DNA from 2 places in the Paenibacillus sp. FSL R5-0341 genome. Region 2 is predicted to be linked to the other one. Evidence: a T-box and tRNA genes for the amino acid it is inferred to sense, from the RefSeq annotation. Region 2 holds a T-box; the other holds one or more tRNA genes.
The links. A T-box is a leader RNA that pairs with one kind of tRNA and senses whether it is charged. The one in region 2 lies ahead of MKX75_RS22960 (valine--tRNA ligase), so its partner is inferred to be a tRNA-Val.

Region 1: it has a tRNA-Val gene. The T-box ahead of MKX75_RS22960 (valine--tRNA ligase) is inferred to sense a tRNA for this amino acid. The anticodon was not compared.

The regions. Positions count from the first base shown of each region.
Region 1 covers NZ_CP150241.1:4,433,215-4,436,645, reverse strand. The annotation lists gene MKX75_RS19875 (hypothetical protein) at 1-10, shown strand, start outside; gene MKX75_RS19870 (DUF3892 domain-containing protein) at 85-321, opposite strand; gene MKX75_RS19865 (GNAT family N-acetyltransferase) at 435-878, opposite strand; tRNA gene MKX75_RS19860 (tRNA-Val) at 1,579-1,650, shown strand; gene MKX75_RS19855 (recombinase family protein) at 1,849-3,431, shown strand, end outside.
Region 2 covers NZ_CP150241.1:5,111,645-5,115,075, forward strand. The annotation lists gene MKX75_RS22960 (valine--tRNA ligase) at 1-1,960, opposite strand, end outside; T-box leader at 2,021-2,302, opposite strand; gene MKX75_RS22965 (LysM peptidoglycan-binding domain-containing protein) at 2,458-3,431, opposite strand, start outside.

The DNA.
Region 1 (3,431 bases), 680 kb from region 2:
GGACTACTAGTCATAATAAGTAAACGCCAACCCGGATATCCGGATCGGCGCTTACTGTGTCACACATACGACTTGTGCATCTATTTAGAAATGGGGAAGTTGGTCCAGGTTGTTGGTTGGGTCACCGTCGGCATCACCGCGAATGTACATTTCGCCATCCTTACCTTTAAATACATTCACACCGGCAATAGCGCCAGCCTTTACTTCTGCAAGTGCTTGCTGATAATCCAGTACACGTCCTGCTGAAGTCTGAAATGCTGTCAGGTCACCATCGCCATTTTTCTGTACGGCTGTGAAACTCTCGCGTGTCGTTTGATCCATGATGTCACACTCTCCTTATATGACGAGATAGGAATCTGCTTACCTGATTAGCCTATCCGATTTCGTCGGAAGTATGCACCATATACTGATAAAGACCTGCCGACGCCGAGGGTTTACAAGCTCTTTCTCATACGAACATGCAGAATATCTGCATCATAAAAAGGTTCTTCCGAAATCACTTCATAACCCAGTTTTTCATAGAATTTCTGAGCCTGACATTGTGCATCGAGTACAGAATAGGTTAAGCCAAGTTCACGTGCCCGCTCTTCCATGGCCAACAGAAGCACTCGTCCATAACCAAATGAACGATGAGACTCAAGCACCGCGATCCGCTGCATTTTGGCCGTATCCTTGCTGTAATAGATCAGACGTCCCGTGGCAACAGCCTGCCCATCCGTACTTAACAATACATGATGTACATCAGGACTGATGACATCATATTGATCAATTTCAATCTCGGCAGGCACCTGTTGCTCGATCACAAAAACGTGATGGCGAATCCCCAAGGCTTGCTCCAGTTGTTCTTCCGTCGTTACATAACTAATCTCAGCTGCCAATTCCATTCCTTCTTTCTGCTCTTGCGCGACATATCAGACTGAATTATACAAAAAAATGCTTTTCCTGTATAGTTAAGTCTGGAACATATTGGGAGAGGAGGAACTAGCGATGGGCATGGCAGGCATCATGGTAATTACATTGCTAATGTCGGCGGGAATGATTGCTCTGTTGTATTACGTGACCAAGAAAGCATACTCACGGAAGTGGGATGAAGATGAGTAATTCACCTGTTAACCTTCACGGTAGGACTTCACTGCTCCCTCGTGGAGAATATACATCTTGAATCACAGATTTGGAGTACACGTCTAGCCAGACAGGCAGAGAATCACCATTTTCATTGGGCTGGTGTAATTGTTGAAATTGTACTGTATGTTCATCCCGCTCCAAGCCGCAACCAGTAACGGTTGTAATGAGAATCACAAGCCCAGCAAAGAGAAAGAAGCATTTGGTAAATGTATGTTTATTGGACTTTGACCGTTTTGTTGAGTTTCTCATAGGGAATTCACCTCGTTGTATAAATGGGAATCTTTCCTTTATTGTGCACCATTTCGGGTGAATTATAACCAAATAAATGATTGACAATGAACACGGTTACTTGATATGATACTGTTACTTGATTGGGAAACAATTATATATCATGATCTGTTAGCTCAGCTAAAGATAGTAGTATGATCGTTATGGATACATCTTAATTATTACAGGGCGATAGCTCAGCGGGAGAGCATTATCTTGACAGGGTAAGGGTCGTGGGTTCGATCCCCACTCGTCCTATATGTAAAATTAAAGGCAACTTCTTTTGAGAGTTATATCTCAAGAGGGGTTGCCTTTTTTATATAATATTATCGCCACCTCCAATAATATGTGTAGGTGGTTTTTGTTGATAATAAATATACTTAATGGTACAATTTGGATAAAATAAAGCAGTGAAAGTAGTTACGTCTATCGATAAAAATATTACAGAAAAAAGATATGGTGGTTGATGGAATGGGACAAATAAAGCGTGTTGCGGCACTATATCGAGTGTCCACAAAAAGTCCGATGGACGGGAACGATATTCCAATGCAACAACGAGCATGCAGGAAGATGGTAGAGAAACAAGAGGGATGGAAGCTAGTTAAGGAATATACCGAAAAAGGGGTATCAGGTTTTAAAGTACCTGCCTCGAAGCGTGATGTTATCCAAAAGGCTAAAGAGGATGCTGAGAATGGTTTATTCGATGTCTTGTTGGTATTTATGTTTGATAGGCTTGGAAGAAAAGATGATGAGACTCCCTTTGTACTTGAGTGGTTTGTAAACAAAGGGGTAGAAATGTGGTCTGTAATAGAAGGTCAGCAAAAAATTGAAGCATACACCGATCGGATGGTTAACTACTTAAGATTTTGGCAGTCAAGCGATGAAAGTAGGAAGACCTCTGAACGAGTCAACGAAAAACATATACAGATGGTCGAAGATGGTATTTTTAGGGGAGGAGGTATTCCCTACGGGTATAAAATTGTTGATTCCGGTAATGTAAATAAAAAAGGGAAAGCACTGCAAAAACTGTGCAAGCACGAAGAAGAGTCAAAGAACGTACAAGAAATATTTCGACTAGTGCTTAAAGAAGGTTACGGACAATTAAGAATAGCTAAACTTCTAAACGAAAAAAATGTTCCGACAAGAAAAGCAAAACAATGGGGTGCTCCTACTGTAAACGTTATACTTAAGAATCCAATTTACAAAGGAGTAATGAGATACAGAAAAGAAGAAGGAGACGATATCTTTTCAAAACCAATCCCTGAATTAATGATAGTTTCAGAAGAGGATTGGAATAGTGTGCAGAATATAAGGGATAAAAAGAACCCTAAGAATCCAAACAGAAATGAAAATTCCATTCCCATAAGCACTAAAGGAAGTTTACTTTTAACTGGAATAGCCAGATGCGGTTGTTGTAATTCTAGATTGACCACGACTACATTTGTAAATAAATACAAAGCAGCTAATGGAGAAATAGTCAGATACAATCAGAATAAAAGTTACCGTTGTAGTGGAAAATTGCAAGGAAAGACGGATTGTAACGGACAGGCAACATTTTCTTCAAAGAAGGTAGAGAGACAAGTCTTAGAAAGAGTGGATGTATACTTAAGTCAACTCAGAACAATAGATTTCCAATCAGAAATTGAATCATTAAAAAAGAAGGTTTCTAATGAAGAAGAGGAAAAAATTAAAACAATGCAAAATTTACTGGAAGAGAACTACGAGGAGCTTGTGACATTAAACGCTGAGGTTCCAAAATCTATAATGGGTAAGAGCGCATTCAAACCAGAAATGCTCAATGGTCTTATCGAGAAAAAAGAAAACGAAATTCAGAAAACTACTGAAGACATTAAGGGAATAGAGCAATTGTTATCCTCCAAAAAAATGGAGATATCAGAGATGGAGGCTCTAAAAGATGATCTCCCAGTTTGGGGGGAGATATTTACAAATGCATCTACAGAAAAGAAGAAAATGATGTTAAGCACATTGCTAGAGGTTGTCTACATTAGCAAAGATAAAATATTGGTTGAAATCAAGGG
Region 2 (3,431 bases):
GGTCATCCCAGATAAAGTTATACAGTACACGGCCCGTTTCCCCAAATTCATACGCTTCGATTAGACGCGTAATATCGCGGGAAGTTTCGTTCAGACGGTGCAAAATCCAATAATCGGCTGTACCAAGCTCTCCGCTAATGTCACGTTCCTCATAGGTGAATCCTTCCAGATTCATCAATGCAAAGCGCGAAGCATTCCAGATCTTGTTGGCAAAGTTACGAGCCTGCTCCACCCGTTCCCAACGGAAACGCAGATCCTGACCTGGCGTGCTGCTGGTTGAGATCATGTAACGCATTGCATCTGCGCCGTATTTCTCAATAACATCCAGCGGGTCTACACCGTTGCCCAGTGATTTGGACATTTTACGTCCATCTGCGTCACGAACAAGACCATGCATCAGCACATCCTTGAACGGAATCTCATCGGTGAATTCCAATGCCGTGAAAATCATACGTGCAACCCAGAAATATATGATGTCATACCCTGTCACAAGTACACTTGTCGGATAATAACGTTGCAGGTCTTCCGTATCTTCCGGCCAGCCCAATGTGGAGAACGGCCATAAACCAGAGCTGAACCATGTATCGAGTACGTCTTCGTCCTGTCTCAACTTGCGGCCAGCATTCTCTGGCAGCGTCGTCGGATCTTCAGCAGATACGATGATTTCACCCGTTTCCTCATCATACCAAGCAGGAATACGATGTCCCCACCACAGTTGACGGGAAATACACCAGTCACGAACGTTCTCGATCCAGTTCAGATACGTTTTCTCGAAACGGTCTGGAACAAAATTAACCCCTTCGCCGCTCTGTTGCTTCTGAATCGCTCTCTCCGCAAGTGGCTTCATCTCAACAAACCACTGTGTAGACAGATACGGCTCGACAACAGCTCCGGTACGTTCACTGTGTCCAACCTGATGCGTATGATCCTCGATGTTGATCAATACACCCTGTTCTTTCAAGTCAGCAACAATCTGCTTGCGGCAGTCACTGCGATCCAGCCCTTGATACTTGCCGGCCTCTGCATTCATTGTGCCGCTCTCATCCATTACCGTAATTTGAGGCAGATCATGACGAAGGCCGACTTCAAAGTCATTCGGATCATGCGCAGGCGTGATTTTAACTGCACCACTTCCGAACTCTTTATCCACATAATCATCGGCGATAATTGGAATTTCACGTCCGATGATAGGCAGTACAAGTACTTTACCAATCATATCTGCATAGCGCTCATCCTTCGGATGAACAGCAACCGCGGTATCGCCCAGCATCGTTTCAGGACGTGTCGTTGCCACGGTAACGTAGCCACTTCCGTCTTTAAGCGGATAACGCAGATGGTACAAGTGACCCTGAACCTCTTTATATTCAACCTCAATGTCGGACAGTGCTGTCCGGTTCACCGGGTCCCAGTTAATGATACGTTTGCCTCGATAAATAAGGCCTTTTTCATACAATTGAACAAATACTTTGCGTACCGCTTGGGACAGACCTTCATCCAGCGTGAAACGTTCACGTGAGTAGTCAAGCGACAGTCCCATTTTGCCCCATTGTTGACGAATGGTAGTGGCATACTGATCTTTCCAGTCCCATACCTTCTCCAAAAACTTCTCGCGTCCCAGATCATAACGAGTCAGACCTTCTTCACGCAGCTTCTGCTCTACCTTGGTTTGGGTAGCAATACCTGCATGGTCGGAACCCGGAAGCCACAGCGCATCATAGCCCTGCATCCGTTTCGTGCGGATTAGTATATCCTGCAGTGTAAAGTCGAGCGCATGCCCGATGTGCAGCATCCCGGTCACATTTGGGGGTGGAATTACAATTGTATACGGCTCGGCATCCTTACGTTGACCGGCTTTGAAATAGCCGCGCTCCATCCAGGTGGAGTACCATTTGTCCTCTGCCGCCTTGGGATCGTAAGTGGTCGGCATTTCTGTTGCAGCTGATTTTTTTTCTTCAGACATGTGTCATTCCTCCGTTACTTCATCATCTTCGCCAAAAAAAACAAAAAAACCTTTCATCCATCAAAGGACGAAAGGTTAGCTTTCGCGGTACCACCTTTGTTTCACGTCGACAGCAAGATAGACTTCACCCTCTGTACATAACGTGACACTTCAAGCAGATAACGGCTGCTACCGGCCCATCCTACCTCAGCAATAAATGACGATACATCTCATTCATCCCTTGTATTCAAACAGGCAACTCCCGGGCGACTTCGATCAGTTGGTTCCTGCGGAATCTCACAGCGTTGCAATTCCACTCTCTGAAAGGTCATACTGTCTACTACTCCCGTTCCACGTTGTTCTTCAAAAAACCTACACACATCATACCTTGCTCGTGCGCGATAGTCAACCTGACAACAGCGGATAAAGAGCGCTGGAATGCAGGTTCAGGACGAATCATGCAAAAACCCGCAATCCTCAAGGGGATCACGGGTCGTAACGAAGGCTTTAACTACGGATTAAGGGATGTACAATATCTGACCTTCTTCCACAACCTGTTCAGATAATCGGTTATACAACTGCAGTTCCCTCGTGCTTAATTGATATCGATCAGCAATGGCATCCAGTGTATCTTCGCGCTGAACGATGCACAGTTTCACCTTGCGGAATGGGGTCTGGTCCACGATCGTTCCCAAGAACAAATTCTTCCATTCCACATCATCAGCCGGATACGTTTCTTCCTGTACTACACCAGCAGGAACCTCGTCGCCTCGCTCCACTTCAGCATCCCGTGCTGCTCTGCCAGAGGATAACAAGGAAGAGATACCTACGCCCTCCTCTTGCCGTGGTGCAGATTCTTTCTTGCTGCCAAAAGCAACCTTCAGCTCCGGCTTGTCTTCCGTCTCAGCCACAGGTTCAGGAACAAATGCTTCGTTCTGCACGAACTCGTCTACCCCAGCCGCTTCAAAAGACGGTCGGTCTTCCTCAGCGCTGCCTGGTTCGGACGAAGCGAATACCCCCTGCCAGTTCTCCGCCTGTGGTTCAACTGGAACATCGGCAACTGCCTGATTCTCCTGCTGAGGTACAGATCTCGCGGATTCGAAGCGCCATACGTCCGGTGCGTCCGGTACATCTGGTGCTGCTAACTCATTAGATGATTGAGCAGTAGGCTCTGAGACTGCTTGATCTGAGCTTCTCGGGTTGGCAGGCAATGCATCCACGGAAGGCTCGGACCACGCAGAAGGCTCTTCCTCCAGAGGCAGCAATGGTTCCGACTCAGGGTAAGAAGCTAACCGATCAGCGGTCTCGGCCATAAATGACGAGATGGGAGAAGGTTCGCTGTATTGCTCATGGGATGCCAATTCATCTCCATTCGCTGCCAGAGATGCAAGATCTTCGTTTGCATCAGGTTGTCTGTTTTCATTAGCGTACTCCGCACTTTGCTCCTCGGACTGAAGTGGCTCGGCCGAAGACGCATTCGCATAATCCTGCA